2 regions of the Bacillus sp. ISL-39 genome follow, and region 2 is predicted to be linked to the other one. Evidence: riboswitches for the same ligand, from Rfam matches in the RefSeq annotation. Region 2 holds a riboswitch; the other holds the start of a gene.
The links. A riboswitch is a leader RNA that binds a small molecule or an ion and turns the genes downstream of it on or off. The one in region 2 is predicted to bind cyclic di-AMP.
Positions count from the first base shown of each region.

Region 1 (9,422 bases), on a different contig from region 2:
CCTGGAGCTTGGCTCTTACTGATGGTTATGTTCGCATTCACTGCTTCAGCAGGGATTGTCTGGGCCTGGAGCAAGAAAAACGGCCTTTACGATGAAAGTGTAAAATATAGAATGCTTGATGAAGACTAATCAAGCCTGGATCAAATCTTTACAATCTGCTAATTATAAAGGTTCATTTCTCCAGGCTTCTATTTCTTTTTACTATCCCACTATTACTTCTTCTAACTCAATTCACTTTACTATCTCTTATCTGACTAGGTGCTTTTTCATAGCTTTCTTTATTCCAGAAAACTATTTCCTTCTATATAAATATGTTATCAGCTGCATGTCTTTTTCATTTCTTAACTCAAATTCCATTCAACAATCCAAAATTGAAACATATGATGATATTATCCGTGTCATAAAGCTGTTTTCTAAGGTTATGATTAATTATGATAAAAAAAGTCATAAAAAATTCATAATTACGGTTGACAAAGGTATTGATTTTATATAATATATACCCTGTGAGGTATTTAATAACGTAATCACGTTAGAAAAGATATTATATTTTTTTGCAGTCATAAATACCCGTTACCGTAATTAAAGAGGGGAAGAGAGATAATGGGAGAACAGAAAAAAACCACAATTATTTTATTCAGTGGGGATTATGATAAAGTCATGGCTGCTTACATCATTGCTAATGGTGCCGCTGCCTATGATCATGAAGTGACGATTTTCCACACATTTTGGGGATTGAACGCTCTAAGGAAAGATGAGCCAATCCAGGCTGACAAAGGCTTCATCGAAAAGATGTTTGCCAAGATGATGCCAAGAGGCGCGAACAAATTAGGAATGTCAAAAATGAACTATGCAGGCTTCGGACCTAAAATGATCAAGGATGTAATGAAGAAGCACAATGTAATGCCGCTTCCAGACTTGATTGACATGGCAAAAGAGCAGGATGTCAAGCTTGTTGCTTGCCAAATGACAGTAGACTTATTTGGCCTTAAGCAAGAAGAAATCATGGAAGGCGTTGAGTTTGCTGGTGTAGCAGCTTACCTTGCTGATGCGGAAGACGGAAACGTCAACCTGTTCATCTAATAGATACTATTAATTGGAGGTCGACAAATGGAAACTGTTAAAACAAATGCTACAGTCGACGCAAAAGGGCTTGCATGCCCAATGCCGATTGTCAGAACGAAGAAAGCAATCAACAATTTAATACCTGGCGAGGTTTTAGAGGTGCTCGCAACGGATAAAGGTTCTAGGGCGGATATCCAGGCTTGGTCTAAAAGCTCTGGCAATCAGTATCTTGGAACCATCGAAGAAGGCGATGTTCTTAAGCACTATATCCGCAAGGGCGGTTCAGGTGAAGAACAAGAAGAAACAAAATATCCAAACATTGTTTCAAATGATGATGTTGTCAAGAAGCTTGAAGCAAATGAGGATGTTGTTGTCCTTGATGTAAGAGAGCCGGCTGAATATGCATTTGGACACATTCCAAATGCAGTATCTATTCCATTTGGTGAACTTGAAAGCAGACTCGAGGAACTTGATAAGTCCAAAACAATCCTTGTTGTTTGCCGTACAGGCAACAGAAGTGACATGGCATCCCAGACACTTTCAGGCAAAGGCTTTGAGAAGGTTTGGAATGTAGTGCCAGGCATGTCTGAATGGAATGGCCCAACTGAAACAAAAGTACAATAATTTATTTTTTTATAAAAACCATACCCAGGGAGGTAAAATAGTTTATGAAAGCAATGACGTCTAAAGAAATAACAGAAAAAGTATTCAATAAAGAACCATTTTTCATTCTTGATGTCCGTAACGAGAGCGACTTCAACGACTGGAAAATTGAAGGCGAAAACTTCGAATACCTTAACATCCCATACTTCGATCTTCTTGACGGAGTAGAAGAAATCCTTGATAAAGTACCTACTGATAAAGAAGTTCTAGTTGTATGTGCAAAAGAAGGTTCTTCAGTAATGGTCGCTGAAATGCTTGATGAAGCTGGCCGTGAAGTATCTTATCTTCAAGGCGGTATGAAAGCATGGAGTGAACACCTTGAGCCAGTAAAGGTTGGAGATCTTAAAGATGGCGGAGCAATGTACCAGTTCGTCCGCATCGGAAAAGGCTGCCTTTCATACGCAGTAGTTTCTAACGGTGAAGCAGCATTGATCGACGCAACAAGAATGACAGATGTTTACCTGGACTTCGCAAAAGAGCTTGGCGTTGAACTCAAGCACGTTTTTGATACACACCTGCACGCCGACCATATTTCCGGCGGCAGAAAAATTGCGGAAGCAACAGGTGCAGCATACTGGCTGCCTCCAAAAGACGCTGATGAAGTAACATTCAATTACCAGCCTCTTGAAGATGGCAACAATGTAAAAATCGGTGAAACAAACATCGACATCAACGCACTTTATACACCGGGCCACACAATCGGTTCTACATCTTTTGTTGTAGATGAAAAATATCTTCTATCCGGGGATATACTATTCATTGATTCAATTGGACGTCCAGACCTTGCTGGTAAAGCAGAAGACTGGGTAGCAGACTTGAGAAACTCACTATACACTCGCTACAAGCAGCTTTCTGATGAGCTTGTCGTTCTTCCTGCACACTTCATGATCATTGAAGAGTTGAATGAAGATGGCAGCGTATCTGAAAAACTAGGTACACTTTTCGCCAAAAACCATGGCTTGAACATCGAAGACGAGGCTGAGTTCAGAAGACTTGTGACTGAGAACCTGCCGCCACAGCCAAATGCATACCAGGAAATCCGTGAAACAAACATGGGCAAAATCAACCCAGACGATGAGAAGCAAAGAGAAATGGAAATCGGACCAAACCGCTGTGCGGTAAGATAAATCTGGATTAGGGGGCTTTGCTCCCTGATCGTTATTGAAAAATACAATTTTTTATACAACCAAGGAGGATTTTAACATGAACGTAGCAAAAGTATTAGACGCAAAGGGACTAGCTTGTCCAATGCCAATCGTAAAAACAAAGAAGGCCATCACTGATCTTCAATCTGGAGATGTACTAGAAATCCATACAACTGATAAAGGCGCTGTAAAAGATTTAGCAGCTTGGGCACAATCCACTGGAAACGAACTTCTAAAGCATGAAGAAGAAAACGGTGTGTTCAAGTTCTGGATGAAGAAGGCGTAATTGAACGAAAGGGGGAGCTCGTCTCCCTTTTCTTATGCGTTTTTTGAATAGGGAATGCTTCGAGGCATTCCTGTGGAAGTAGTTATCTACAAAAAGGAGGAAGCCCGATGGATTTCACATATCTTATTGTCATCTTTCTAATTGGTTTTATCGGTTCTTATATTTCCGGGATGGTTGGAATCGGCGGTTCAATCATTAAATACCCAATGCTATTATACATTCCGCCATTGTTCGGCATTGCTGCATTCAGCGCGCACGAAGTTTCAGGGATCAGTGCGGTCCAGGTTTTCTTCGCGACAATCGGCGGTGTCTGGGCCTACCGTAAGGGCGGATACCTGAACAAGACCTTGATTATTTATATGGGTTCCGCGATCCTGGTCGGTTCCTTGATCGGAAGCTACGGTTCCCGCTTCATGTCTGAAGGCGGCATCAACCTAGTCTACGGTATTCTTGCCTTGATTGCTGCTGTTATGATGTTTGTTCCAAAGAAGGGCGTAGATGAGATCCCGCTCGACCAGGTTACTTTCAATAAATGGCTGGCAGCAATCTTTGCATTCATCGTTGGGATTGGAGCGGGTATTGTTGGAGCTGCCGGAGCATTCTTGCTGGTGCCAATCATGCTTGTTGTGTTGAAGATTCCTACTCGAATGACAATTGCAACATCACTTGCCATTACCTTCATTTCTTCAATTGGATCGACAGTGGGTAAGCTAGCCACTGGCCAGGTGGAATTTTGGCCGGCATTGATCATGGTAGTGGCCAGTCTAATCGCATCGCCAATGGGTGCAAATGCTGGTAAGAAAGTGAATACTAAGATTCTTCAATATATCCTCGCATTCTTGATCTTAGGTACTGCAATCAAGATTTGGATGGATATCCTGTAAGATTTATTTAAACAAGACTCCGCTTCTGCGGAGTCTTGTTTTTTTTTGAGATAAACTTACATTGGTTATTTAGACAGTTTTTAAGGTGGATAGCCCAAAGCTGTCAAAAAAGCGAGGTTATTATGACGGGTTTCAAGCTGTTAGCCCCAAAGCTGTCAAGAAAGCGAGGTTATTATGACAGGTTTTAAGGATAAGAGTGAAAAGACATGATCCAACTTCAGACAGGTTTGAAGGAAAAGCAAAAAAAGTTGTCAGAACATGGTCCAACTTCAAACAGGTTTGAAGGGAAAACGCAAAAAGTTGTCCGAACTTGATGCAATCTTGGCCAAGATTAAGAGCGGAACAGCAAAAAGTCGTAGCAACAGCCTCCTATCGAGCTAGTATAAAGGTATTATTTAGGTAATTATGGAAATATAGTTAATTTTTATAGAGCAATATTGATAGTTAAGCCTTTCGACTCACGAAAAAAACTATCAAACGATACTTTATCCCTATTTAGAATATACTGAATATTTTATATTATTTAGGAAATAGAAACATTCTAAATAGGGAGTGAATGAATTGTTAAAAGTCCTTTCAACATCAGCGTTATCACTTGCCTTGGCTGGAAGTGCAGTTTTTGTAGGAATCAATGGAACTGACACAACGGCTAAGCAAGAAAGCAAATATCACATCGGGCTGGCCGACCATGTTGGCGCTTCTCCTGAGCTAACCGAAAAAGCAAAGGAATTGGGTATCGATCTATCGAAGGTAGACCCTGCAGAGAAAGCCGCGCAGAATGGCACAAAGTTCCAGGAGCCTGGAGACAATCATGTTGCCTATAAGGAAGCAACAGGTGATATTCCGGTACTCGTTCTTTTGGCAAAATATCCTGATGGGGATGAGCCAGTTGGAGATATGCCAGGACAGGTGCCTGCAAAGTATTATGAAGATCTAATCTTCGGTACTGAATACAATCCGTATGAGTTAGAGCAATTCAAGAAATACGATGGACCAGATGTACCAAAAAATCGTACAATGCAAAATGCCTATAAGGAATCAAGCTACGGAAAAACCAACCTTGTCCGCAAAGAAGATACTGAATTTGTATGGGTAGAAATGCCGAAGGGCGCTTCCTATTATTTAGATCAGGAAGGTAAATACGCAGAAAGCGGTAAATACGTACTTGGAAACGAAAACGGCGATGCACATACTGGTGAGTTCATTCGTGACCTTTTGAAGGCAGCGGACGACCAGGTTGATTTCTCACAGTATGCAGAAAATGGTGAAGTACCAAATATCTTCGTCGTACACGAAGGAACTGGAGCGGAATTCAGCCGTGACCCTGCTCAATTCTGGTCTCACAAGTGGAGCCTGTTAAGTGCATTATTCTATGGAAAATACTATGAAACTGGAAAGCCTGCTCCACAGCATGAGGGGATCAGCCAGTCAGCATGGATCGACCGAACGATTAAAGAAGACATGACTTACGATGGCGTACTCGTAAACAACTACAACATCCAGCCAGGAATCGGCGGCAACGTAGCAGGTTTTGACGCTGCAACGAAGACATATAAAGAAGAAGCGAAAACGGGTCCATTCCCTGCTCAAACTGGGGTATATGCACACGAATTTGGACATGCTTTAGGCCTTCCTGATTTTTATGACACTGTTTATACTTCAGAGGGTGTTGGCAACTATTCAATGATGGCAGGCGGATCATGGATGCGCTATCCAGATGCAGCTGTTTATGGCGGAAACTCGCCTACACACTTTGATCCGTTCTCAAAGATTTTCCTTGGATGGGTAAATCCTGTCGAAGTTAAGCCAGAGGATGGAGTACAAACAATCACATTGCCTCCGGTTAACAAAGCATCCGCAGACAACGCGATTGTGAAGATGGAAGTTCCAGGCTCAAATGGAACAGAATACTTCCTGTTCGAAAACGTCCAGCAGGATGGATTTAACCAGGGATTAATCCGCCAGGGCAAAGACTCTAAAGGGTTGCTTGCATGGCATGTAGATGAAAATGTCATCAATCTTTACCAGACTGCCGGATTCCGTCCGAACAACGTAGAAAACTGGATGAACAAGCGCTTCCAGTTCAACCAGTCACAGACTGCCAGCAATGGTGATGTAGTCACTCACTACGGATTGTCAGTCCTTCAGGCAGATGGCCTGTATGAGCTTGAGAAGAACCTTAACCGCGGTAATGCAGGTGACTTCTTCAAGACTGGCAGCAAAATCACTCCAGTAAGCGGAAATGTACACACTGGTTCTTACTACTTCTGGAAGGGCTTTAGTGATACACCTGCTGACTCTGGAATCCATGTGACTGGCATTACAGAAAATGCAGATGGCTCAATTACAGCTAAATTCTTCTACAACTTTAATTCAAGCGTAAAATAAACCAAAAAAACCTGAGCAGGGAATTCCTTTGCTCAGGTTTTTTATTCTTCATTCATTTATTATCGGTACAAACACTTCCAAATGGCTCTGTAGCACTCTCGCCTTAAATGGCAATGGCTCGCCTTCTTCACCGTCGATATTCACCACATGGTGTTTGCCGGAAGTTACATTAAGGAAGGAGCTTCGTATATATTCTACTTCTTCACTTTCCTGCAATTCTCCCTTCATAAGGGATGGGATCAGTGCAGCAATTTTCGGGACAGACATCTTTTTAATAATGAATGCATGAAACTTTCCATCATTCACGCTGGCTTTAGGGGCAAGGGCCTCAAACCCGCCAACAGAATTCGTTAGTGCAGCAATCAGCAGGAAAGTTTGGCCTTCCCATTTCCCGCTATCGTGTTCAACGCATAATTCGATTGTCTCACCACTTAGGAACGATTTCGCCCCTTCCATAAAATAAGCAAGTGGACCAAGTCTTGTTTTCAATTCAGGACTCACACTATAAGAGGCTTCTGCAATCGCACCGACTGCTATGACATTGGCGAAGTAATGTTCATTGATTTTGCCTATATCTACTGGCCGGAGGTTTTGCCCATCCAGAATAGAAATAGCTTCATAGGGGTCCAGCGGAATGTTGAGAGCCCTGGCAAAATCATTGACCGTACCAAGTGGGATGATGCCGAGAGCAGGCCTGTGGGCTTGTTCAGCCAGTCCATTTATCGCCTCGTTGATTGTCCCGTCCCCGCCCATGGCAATGACAGCATCGTATAAAGCAACGCAGGCTTCGGTAGCAAATGCAGCAGCATCGCCTTCTTTTTCGGTTCTTCGAATATCTATATCATTGTACTGATTTCTTAAGGTTTCCTCTACTTTTTCAGCGTAGTCAGCCGCTTTTTCTTTTCCTGAAGATGGATTCAAAATAATCATGGCTTTCATCCAGGATTAACCTCCCCAAAATCTATTCACAGAAATAAGTATTTTATCAACCCTATTATTTACCTTAAAATGAATCACTATAAACCGCTTAGTCCGGGAGTAGGAATGGCACGCATTATTACAGAATTAAAAAATGAAGCAAAACGATGATTTAGTGAGAAAGGCTGTGATTTGGTATAAATAATGCTTTAAATTGAATAAAAAGGGTCATTTTTGGCGTTCTGTTCTTGTTTACAAGTAGAATATGGGAGGAGTATGATTACAACAGTTTCAGATTTCTATACAAAAATTAAATGAGTTTCATATTTCTAAATCGCTGAATCCAATTGGAGCGGGGGAACCAACTTTGTGGATGCAATCCACTTGGGGTGAGGCCTGAATGATAGGCGGGGCTATTCTGAGCCCTAATCCGACAGCTAACTCCGTAAGCGTTGCAGATGAGGAAGATGAAGCTTGTGTGACAGGTTTGTTCAAAGTCCACAAGGCTGCTATCTTTTAGCCTCTGTGGGCTTTTTTGTTTTGCTGTATTTTAGATATGCCGGCTATTTGAAAATTCCAGTTTGAACAAAGTCCCTGCAAAGAAATATTAGACGCATGGTTTCCTCATACTAAGGAAAGAAGGAAGGATCATGAGGAGGAATTTGTTTTTCAGGATGGATCCGCCGAAAGTACTTGTTTTTGGATTTGGAGCCATTATTTTGTTTGGGACAGTGTTGCTGTCATTGCCATCTTCAACAGTCGATGGCAAAGGACTTCCTCTTTTAGATGCGTTATTTACGGCAACTTCAGCAACCTGTGTAACAGGCCTTGTCGTCGTGGACACAGGCGATACCTTTACGCGGTTTGGGGAAATGGTCATCCTGTCGATGATCCAGGTCGGCGGACTGGGGTTCATGAGTTTCGCCACTTTGCTTGCATTTATTTTAGGGAAAAGAATTTCCTTTAAAGAAAGACTGATCATCCAGGAGTCATTGAATAACGCGACGGTTGAAGGGATTGTCAGACTTGTCAAACGAATATTCCTTTTTACAGCGGCAGTCGAAATCGCTGGCGGAATCATCCTTACTCTAAGGTTTTCACAGGAGATGGTTGCGGGCAAAGCGATTTATTTCGGTTTTTTTCATGCCGTATCGAACTTTAATAATGCTGGATTTGATTTGATGGGTGGATTCAATGGGCTCACTGCATATGCTGAAGACCCGGTCGTCAATCTTACCATGGTCACTCTTATCAGTTTGGGCGGGATTGGATTCATTGTCATGAATGAGCTTTTTGACTATCGCAGGACTAAAAGGCTTTCCCTGCATTCAAAAGTCGTTTTGGCATTATCAGCTGTTTTGGTGTTTGGAGGAGCTGTCCTGATTTTTATCCTGGAATTTAACAATCCTTCCACCTTGAAGCCGATGACGATGACTGGTAAAATATTCGGAGCGCTTTACCAGGCTGTCACACCTAGGACAGCTGGATCCAATACATTAAATATCCCTGACTTGAAACAGTCGACCTTATTTTTGATCATCTTCCTGATGTTCATTGGCGCTTCGCCGGGTTCTACGGGCGGAGGAATCAAGACCACCACCTTTGCAGTCCTGATTGGTGCAGTCAGATCACAAATTCGCGGCAGGGAGGATATCACATTCTTTGGCAGAAGAATGGACCTAAGCATTGTCTCCAAGTCGTTGACGATTACAATGATTTCACTTTTTTTAATAGGATTGGTTACAATGGTGTTGACTGTCACTGAACCAGGTAAAGATTTTTTGATGATATTCTTTGAGGCAGTTTCAGCCTTTTCAACAGTAGGGCTTTCAATGGGCCTGACCCCTGAGCTGTCACCATACGGAAAAATATTAATAACGATTACGATGTTCGCTGGCCGGGTTGGTCCGCTGACACTGGCTTTTGCAGTTACGAAAAAAAGAAAAGAGGATCATTATCGATATCCAGCTGGAAAAGTGATGATTGGGTAGGAGGATATTATTATGGCAAAGCAGTTCGCAGTAATTGGAATGGGACGTTTCGGGTCCAGTGTAGCGACCACTTTTTATCATGAAG
Region 1 covers NZ_JAGGQM010000009.1:80,176-89,597, forward strand. Annotated here, with positions in the region: gene J7E37_RS22245 (hypothetical protein) at 1-129, shown strand, start outside; gene J7E37_RS09485 (DsrE/DsrF/DrsH-like family protein) at 601-1,080, shown strand; gene J7E37_RS09490 (sulfurtransferase TusA family protein) at 1,108-1,686, shown strand; gene J7E37_RS09495 (MBL fold metallo-hydrolase) at 1,731-2,852, shown strand; gene J7E37_RS09500 (sulfurtransferase TusA family protein) at 2,929-3,156, shown strand; gene J7E37_RS09505 (sulfite exporter TauE/SafE family protein) at 3,264-4,040, shown strand; gene J7E37_RS09510 (M6 family metalloprotease domain-containing protein) at 4,593-6,428, shown strand; gene J7E37_RS09515 (diacylglycerol/lipid kinase family protein) at 6,477-7,367, opposite strand; cyclic di-AMP (ydaO/yuaA leader) riboswitch at 7,672-7,813, shown strand; gene J7E37_RS09520 (TrkH family potassium uptake protein) at 7,997-9,337, shown strand; gene J7E37_RS09525 (potassium channel family protein) at 9,350-9,422, shown strand, end outside.
Region 1: it holds a riboswitch for cyclic di-AMP, as region 2 does, so the genes downstream of both, J7E37_RS09520 (TrkH family potassium uptake protein) here and J7E37_RS20515 (TrkH family potassium uptake protein) in region 2, are expected to answer to the same signal.

Region 2 (9,422 bases):
TAATATTTACTTAATAATTGAATACTCCTAAAGGGGAGTAGCTTTTACAACAAGGTCGTCATTACGGAGTTCCTGACTCTCGGCTTTGTTGGCAACTATTGTTGTTAGCAAGACCTTTACCATCTTAGCGGTAAAGGTCTTTTTTGTTTGAAAAACCTTTGCCAGTTATATGGTAAGGGTTTTTTCTTTATTTGATTGACCATTAAACTTAAGGAGAATGACATGGAAAAGTGGTTAATTGGGATAATGGAGGAATTTGGCTATGCAGGTGTAATGTTTCTGATTGCGCTTGAAAACATCTTTCCTCCAATACCATCCGAAGTTATTTTAACTTTTGCTGGATTTATGACTGCTTCAACAGACCTTAGCATTACAGGCGTTATCCTTTCTTCCACCGTGGGCTCACTGTTGGGGGCTGTTTTGCTATATGGATTAGGGCTGCAGATGGGCGTGGAAAAGTTGGAGAGAATTGTTGATAAATGGGGGCACCTTCTCCGTGTTACTAAAACTGATATTTACAAGGCGGATTCCTGGTTTGATCGATATGGGGCATGGACCGTTTTATTCTGCCGTGTCATTCCATTGCTTCGGAGTCTCATTTCCATTCCTGCGGGAATATCAAAAATGCGATTTAGGACATTCCTGCTGTTCACCACAATTGGAACATTCATTTGGAATTCAATTCTCGTTTACTTGGGTGCAACTGTCGGAGCTTCCTGGGAGGATATTGTTAAGTATATAGATGTTTACTCTCAGTTTATTTATATAATTCTAGTACTGATCTCAGTCAGCCTGTTATTTGTGTTGGTTTTTAGGAAGAGGATATTATAGTGGATGCGCTGAGAGCTTGTGATGCTCTTGGCGTTTTTTTTGAGTGGTTAACTAAAGTTGAAACAGGGGATGCCAGGAGGTAAACACTGAAATTAGATGGTAAAATGAAAATTGTAACGGGAGCTCAACTGGTTTAGTAAATGCCCTCATTTAAATTAATTTGGAGGAATATACCTTTTTGTGTTGAACTTCAATAAAGCGGGGAAAAAAGCTGGCGGTCATTACAAGTGCCCAGTTGCCAAGTGCAGAAAAATAAGGAGGCATTTGATGAAATTTAATCGCAATCGTTTTGTTTGGATTATATCTGTTCCTTTATTCTTATTTTTCCTTGCTCTATTCTATTTGGAAGTATCGGTTTATTCTCTGTTGCCTCCTGACCAGGGCGGAATGAGTTTTTGGACAGAATTGAAGAATGTTTGGTACTGTTCTGGGTCGTTTTATGCCATGGTACTGATTGCTATCTTTTTGTTTTATTTGCGTTTTATACATAAAAGAAAGCAGTAACCTTAATAAAAATGTCCCTCCATATGCGGAGGGACATTGAAGCTATTCGTTTCCATTTGCGAGTTCTTTCCGATTGGGAGCAAGCGGGGGTTGTTCCAGCCATTTATTTTTTTCCATAATATCGAACCATTTCTTTGTCACTATTAAATTTTTGAGAATAATGCTTTCATACATAGTGATAAGGTCCGTCCGCATGGCGGATGCCAAACCTGTTCCGTGGTAAACTTGGGCAGCCTGGAACAAGAATCCGGTATGGTACATCATCAGCTTGTCTGAAAAAGGAGAGTCCGTTGATGTTGTGACTTCTGTTTCCCATGACCGTGGAGTTGGCAATTTATCATCGTGCATGATTTTGGAAAAAGCTTGTATTTGTTGATCAGCTGTCTTTTCTGAATCTGAAAAAAACTTTCTCAATTCTTTTGAGTTGGCAACTTGACTGAAAGCAATAGACAGAGTTTTAGCCATAATACTCTTTTTTAGGTTGAAGGAAATACTGATAATTTCTGTGGCAGATAAATTTCTGCCTTTTCCGAAAATCCCATCTGTAAAATCTTTGCTCTCAATAAATTCAGGGTTTTTGGCAGGATAAAATAAAGGATCTCTTTGAAAACTGCCTTTCTCAAGTAATAGTTCAATGGTCTGGTGGTACATTTTTTTTCCGTCGTTATCACTTGAATCGTAAAAATCCCGTAAATCTTTTCTGACTGAAACGCCTAAAGCGGTGACATGCCCAATCAAACCATGCAGTGTCATGATATGTAAATAATTCAAACAAAAAATGTCGGAGAACAATCTTTTTGCACCTTTATTTATATCCTCTTCACTAAATCCTACGGGAACCGGAAACCCTTCGTTCTCTAAAAATGTAACCATTTGTTTCTTTTGCCGATCAAACGTCGAAATGGCATCCTCAAAAATGGTCTTTATCGCTTCATCTTCAATAATGGTGAACATATATCTATTTACCGCGTCGATCATTGTTCCGTTTACATATTCGCCCCACAAGGTTCCTATTTCAGAAGAAGTAAGCTGTATTTTTTCTTTATCCATATTTTCACCTCCCCGCTATTATTTCCCCATTTAGATGAAATATGAGTGTGCTGTGTTCAAGAGAGGTACTCAAGGTAATAATCTTTTTAAAAGGCTGTTTTCACATTGATAATTGCTTTTCGAACATGTACTTGTATCCGCATAAATAAAAGGTAGCGGGGCTCATCTGGAGAAGAACTGATAAACATTTCATGGAACATTGCCTTGCTTTTTCTTGCCTAATTGAAAGCAAGTGTCCCCTTCAGTTTTTAAAAAAGAGATTGACACTATTAAGCTATAGGAGTACTTTATACTTATCAATTTTAATGATGGCCTTTTTGCTGAATCTTTTGAGCGGGGGAACCAATTTCGATAAAGCTACTTTATCTTGGGGTGAATTTTAGCGAATGCAGCTAAAAGGGGATACTCTCAATCCCTAATCCGACAGCTAACTCCGTAAGCCGTGAAGAGAGAAGGGTTGATGATGCTGCATTGACCATTCTTGTTAAGTGTGGTCTTTTTGTATTTAATTAGAAAACTAATCTGCAAAGTAAGAAGGGGTATTCTTGGCGAAAATTTTAAAAAGGAACTGGTTGAAACCGGCGCAAATCATTGTATTGTTTTATGTGATTGCTGTATTTATTTCAGCGTCGCTCCTCAGTCTCCCGATTGCTCTCAAGCCTGGGGTAAGCTGGACATTCATTGATGTATTATTTACAGCAGTCAGTGCTGTTAGTGTAACAGGTCTGACGGTTGTATCGACATCGGATACCTTCAGTACACCGGGCGTTTTCATACTAATGTTCATCCTTCAGTTTGGCGGGATTGGGATCATGACGCTTGGTACGTTTTTCTGGCTGTTGCTGCGAAAGAAGATCGGTCTAAAAGATCGGCAGTTAATCATGACCGACCAAAATCAGTCTCAAATGGCAGGCCTGGTCAAGCTAATGAGGCAAATATTGGCCATCATCCTCTTGATTGAGGCGGTGGGGGCTCTTATATTAGGAACGTATTTTCTTGGGTATTTCCCGACATGGCAAGAAGCTTATCTACAGGGATTATTTGCGGCGGTAAGTGCAACGACGAACGCTGGCTTTGATATTACAGGGAGTTCGCTGATTCCTTTTGCGCATGATTATTTCGTGCAATTCGTGAACATTATTCTATTAACCTTAGGGGCGATTGGATTCCCTGTACTAATTGAGGTAAAGGAATTTATCATTAATCGAAAAAAGAAGCGTAGAGGCCATTTTTCGTTGTATACGAAGTTGACTACAGTAACCTTTTTTGCGCTTATGTTTTTCGGTACATTCGCCATCCTGCTCTTTGAATTTAATCATTTTTTCAAGGGTTATAACTGGCATGAATCGTTCTTTTATGCCTGGTTCCAGTCTTCTTCAACAAGGAACGGCGGGCTTGCTACGATGAATGTGAGTGATTTCTCTAATTCTACCTTACTGCTTCTTTGCTTTTTGATGTTTATCGGAGCTTCCCCAAGTTCCGTTGGCGGAGGCATAAGGACGACTACTTTTGCTGTGGTCATATTGCTGATCATCAACTTTGCAAAAGGGCATAATGCGATTAAGGTGTTTGGGCGTGAGGTGTATGAGGAGGATGTCCGTAAATCTGTTGTGGTCAGTTTTTTAGCGATGCTGCTCTGTTTTGCGGCGGTGGTCATATTGAACGCGACCGAAAGTTTCACGATGATGGAAATCATGTTCGAGGTCAGTTCGGCATTCGGGACGACCGGGTTGTCAATGGGAATCACTCCTGAACTAAGTACGGGAGGGAAAGTCGTCATTATTTCCTTGATGTTCATAGGAAGAATAGGCATTCTATCATTCATCTTCCTGTTCAACCGCGGAAAACTAGAACCAAAATGCCATTATCCGAAAGAGAGATTGATTGTTGGATAGGGCTCCAGGAAGTATTGGGTGAATAAATTTGCCCAATGCTCTTTTTTTTGTTTAGGGTGGTCGACTCCACTGGTTAACAGCGGTACTCTTTTGAAATGAATATTCGGTCTTCCTGATAGTTCGTTCTATAGTGAAACTGGGATAGAAAACAAATAATGAAGCATAGGATGTACCCATGCTTCAAGAATGTCTTAACAGTATGCGGCTCCTACAATGATAAGAAGGATGAACAGCACTACTATTCAAACAAAGCTGTTTCCGTAGCTATAACCACCATAGCCATAACCGCCGCCACAGCACATGGAAATCCCTCCTTCGTCTAGAAATCTGTGAAGGGATTACCAACCAAAGCCGCCGCCGCCGTATCCACCGCCAACATACGAAGCTCCAACGATGATCAGCAAGATGAACAGAACAACGAGCAATGCAAATCCTGAACCATATCCAGCACCACCAGACATTGTAAAACCTCCCTCCTGATTAACTTAGTTATAATGTATGTATGGATAATGGGAATGGGAGGGCGGATATACAGACTAGAACGAAAAATCTTTTTATTCGTCAAATATCAGCGGGGTAGAAGGTCTATCGATTATCCTGGCTGCAAGAACCAAAAACTTAGACCACGTCAAGAATACCTGTACAGTTGGCTGGCATAAATGTTGTTAAGCAATGGTTAGAAGCCCTAGCCATTCAGACTCTTTGACATACTGTATAGTAGCCTCCGTAATCTTCATTCAGGAACCTCCTTTAGCAGCAGGGAAATGGAAAAGAAGAAAAACTCCTTCCATAGCTTCTTTTCCAAGAAGGGACCGTTTGTTTGTTTCAGGGCATTGCATGAAACAGAGGAACGGTCCTGACCTGATAAAATAGAAATCGAAGGGCACAGGGCAGCCAGGATTCATGATCCCGGCTGTTTTTTTATGTATGCGTTGCTGAAATTCCGAAAGATGCCTCTATAGTTCCTATGTCTCTGTCTTCCATTTTGTGGTATCGTTGGAGGAAAGATAAGCTGAAAAAAAGGCCTGATGCAACGTCATTTGCCTGCAAATGAGCAGGTTTGATTCGGAATTTTAACAGGATAGTATCTGTTTACTGGCGAAAATTTATTTTTATTGGTGACTTGGAAATTTTCGCTGATTTTTTCCAGTTCAAAATGACAGCAACAGACCCAAGTGCATCCAATTTTTCATGGAACTTCCAGAGTCCCTGTCCGTATATATAAAAAGGGATAGGAGGATGGGAATGAAGAAAGTATTTAAGGTTACATACAAAGGTCATCATATTCTTGTGGAGAATACCTGGTTTAATGGGGAAAAGCTGTTTGTAGACGGCGAATTACAGGACCAGAATCTTGGGTTTGCCTTTGACCGGGCCACTTTATATGGGGTCATCAGAAATAATGAAAGTGCTAACCAGAAAATTAAGGTTAGTCTTGGCGGTGCTGTAACAGTAGGATGCAGGATCTTTGTCGACCATGAATTGATTTATCGTAATCAGTAGTTTTATTTGAAGCAATGAAATTTGTGATTGTGTGAGACAAGGGGGAAAGTCAAAGATGATCCTGGAAAAAATGGAGCCAATCTCGATTGGGGCGATTCAAGAGAATGGCATTGAATCTGTCGCGGATTGGTTTGATGGGCATAAGGAATATTTCTATCGTTTCGGCTGGTATTATGTTCAAAATCAGCAGCAGATGGAGGAACTTTTTTACCAGTCGATTCTGAAGATGCATAAGGATTTTCCCCGGTATAAAGGGGATTCGTCGTTCAAGATGTGGGTCACTTCCATTTTCATTCAAAACATTCGCGATTTTTCTAGATTGCAAGGTTCAGAGGAAAAGGACCCGCGCCGCGAAATATTTGCTGCAATGGACCAGCTGGAAAAGGAGGCGCTAATCCTTACATATGTAACAGGTTTCACCCTGGAGGAGACTGCTCAAATCCTCGATGTTTCGGTCGGAAAAATAAAGCAATTGTTGTTCTCAGGGATTCAGTCAGTCAGAAAACAATCAGATGGGTCTGACTATCATGGCTGTGAGCAGTTTCAGAAGCATTATATCGATTACCTGGAAAAAACGATGGAACGTCCGGCTAAGATTGATTTTGAGATTCATCTTTATAATTGTCGGGATTGTCAGGAGGATTTGGCGAGTTTTCAGGAAGTCGCGATGACTAGGCTGAATCATGTTGAGGGAGATAATGACCCGAATGTGCCCCCTCAATTAATGGAAAACGTCAAAAAGAGACTGTCAGATCAGAAGGAACATAGACAGCAGAAGTTTAAAATCCGCAAAAAATGGGCGCTTGGTTTTGCGAGTGCCTTTGCCTTCATAGTGGCGGTTGGCTTCATTACCGGTGCGTTTCCAAAGGTCTATTATGCATGGACGGAAGATCACGTGCATTTACGCGAATTTCTCCAGGAGGGCTTTGGCCAGAGGCTGAATCTGGAAGCGGAAAGCGATGGGGTTAAGGTGAAGATCAAAGGAGTGGTTGCAGATGATATTCAGACGCTTGTTTTCTATGAAATTCATGATATGGAGGAAGACAAGCAATATTTCATGACCTTTGAGGATGGACTGGCAGTCGTGAATGAATTTGACATTATGAAACGCGAAACCTATCCGCGCTATTCAATTCCTGATATCGAGGCGGAGATGAACAAGGAAGAGAAAAATGTGTTCTACGGGAAGGTGGCGCTGAGGCCGCTAGAAGAGGACCAGGGCGACATCGAATTGAGGATTACAAAGCTTCAAAGATTGGCAGACGATGCTTCCCTGTCATTCGGCTTTACGTCCGGTGATTATAAAACAGGAGAGTGGAGCTTCGAGTTCCCGGTAACCAAACAGCCTTCTATGGAATATGAAATCAATGAACAAAGAGAACTCGAGGGAGTCGCCGTCAGACTGGAAAAGTTGATTGTTGCACCAACCGCCACTCTTTTACAATTTGGCATCAATACAGAAAAGCTGGAGAAGCGGATTGATTTCCTCAATTTTAAATCGCTGGAAGTGAATAATAAAAAAGTGGAGGCGGAACGATTTGGAAGCCACTTTATGGATTTCCAGCTGGACAGTGCCTGGACTGGTTTCCAAGCCTATTTTGACCCGCTTTATGGTGAGAAAGTTAAAGATTTCAGAGTCCAATTAGACTCGATCTATTTATCGATTGTAGATCATAAAACCATCGAACTTAGCGGAAATCAGACATTTCCGCAGACAATTGAATATGCAGGCAGCACTCTTTTTATTGATAAGGTCGATGCCGGTCAGTATACCGAAATCATTGTACGAAATGACGATTTGAAAAATCGGGAATTTGAATCACTTCGCATTGATTTTGTGGACGAAAATGGTCAACAGCCTAATATAATCCATATGGATTCTGAAGCAGTGCTGGTTGATAAAAACGGCGTCGAGTATGATTTGAATAAGGGTCCAGTCGATTATGAAAAATTGGAGCAGCCACGCCATTTTGTCACAGAAGAAACCATAAGAGTAGAAGGAATCGACGATAACCCTATGAAACTACAAATCAACGGTTATAACAGCCTGAAGTACCTTGATGAAGCATGGGACCTGGGGACGGTGATGGTGTCCCGGGAAGAGTAGGAATATGTTATTTTTGGGGCGGGAGAACCGTCCCTTGTTTCTTTGGCACATAATAAATTCCCGGTTTAAGGTTCAAACAGAGAAACCGGACACATAAAGATAGGATATGTTCCCGGTTAGGTGATGAAATGGGGAAAAAGGGCAGATAAAGATAGGATATGTTCCCGGTTGGGGGATGAGATGGGGAAACCGGGCACATAAAGATGTTTTTTTCGGTTGCCGCCCATGAGCATGTTTATTTGGTTAAAGGAACGGCCTATTTTCATAGGGGAGAATGGAGGGCATGGGTGAATAAAATAAAGTTGACTTTAGTGTTTAGTTTTATAGTATTCTGTCTCTTGATCTTGATATCGGTAATCTTCACTTCCAGCATCGACAGAGATGTAATTGGAATGGGAGGATTGGCTGCAGGCTTCATTTTAATTTTGCCTTCTATAAAAATACATAGACTGCTAATCTTCGGAAGTCGTGCTGATCAAACGGAGATGTTTCCTGATGAACATTTGCAACATAAATTATACAAACAAATAGAGCAGGAAGAACGAAATAAAGGGGATAGCAAAACAAACACAGTCATTGATTCTCTCGGCTATTCGGGTATGGCATTAATAATTATATCTTTATTTGTTATTACTTAATGATTGATAACTAGATAGTGGTGCGGAATTAGGGGCGGGAGAACTGTCCTCTGTCTCTAGAAGCAGGTTGATTTGAGACGGGAGATGGCATATATAATAAAATCAGAATAGTTCATAAAAACAGGAGGAACCATGAATTCAAATCCAATTTTAAATCAAATCGGAACGACCTTTATTCCTGTGCGGGACATTGAAAGAGCGCGCGACTGGTATTGTGACATATTAAAATTACCAACCGATGGTGAGATTTTATTTGGCCACCTTTACATATTGCCTATGAACGGAACAGGTATCGTTTTAGACAGCAAAATATTTTCAGAGGAAAATATATATAAAGCTCCACCTTTTCATTTAAACACAAATAATATTGAAGAAGCTTTTCAATACATGAAAAGAAAAAATGTAGAGATTACAACAGAAATTGAAAATAATCATTGGTTCAATTTTAAAGATTTAGACGGTAATCATTTAATGATTTGTCAATGTTAGTTGTTTCACTACAGTAGGGAAAAAGAAAAGGTGCTCAGCAGGGGTAAAGCGAAGTTCCTGGGGGCTGAACCCGAAAAGTAACAATCAATGCGAAAATAGCCTTTATTCCTGACAGCTTGTCATGATTAGGTCACATGGTTCATAAACTCTATCAAAAGGGGGTGTAGAGTTGAACCGTGTTTCGAACAGAGTGGATTATTATTTAAAAGACAAATGTCTCTTAAGTGCAAATGTAAAGCAGTGGGAGCAATATATTGCTGCATTGAGGGCCTGTAATACGGTTACGATAAACAAAAAGGAATACATGTTAGACAAAATAAATATGGTTCATGATCCTGCAACCATCGTGTTGAAAGTCAATATTCAACCACTTAAAGTTTACAATTAAATGTCCTTAATGGATGC
Region 2 covers NZ_JAGGQM010000032.1:2,055-11,476, forward strand. Annotated here, with positions in the region: gene J7E37_RS20500 (DedA family protein) at 223-831, shown strand; gene J7E37_RS20505 (hypothetical protein) at 1,099-1,335, shown strand; gene J7E37_RS20510 (DUF3231 family protein) at 1,378-2,385, opposite strand; cyclic di-AMP (ydaO/yuaA leader) riboswitch at 2,694-2,842, shown strand; gene J7E37_RS20515 (TrkH family potassium uptake protein) at 2,931-4,280, shown strand; partial or broken gene J7E37_RS20520 (YjcZ family sporulation protein) at 4,472-4,564, opposite strand; gene J7E37_RS20525 (YjcZ family sporulation protein) at 4,619-4,741, opposite strand; gene J7E37_RS20530 (hypothetical protein) at 5,526-5,783, shown strand; gene J7E37_RS20535 (DUF4179 domain-containing protein) at 5,839-7,890, shown strand; gene J7E37_RS20540 (hypothetical protein) at 8,178-8,528, shown strand; gene J7E37_RS20545 (VOC family protein) at 8,661-9,017, shown strand; gene J7E37_RS20550 (hypothetical protein) at 9,187-9,405, shown strand.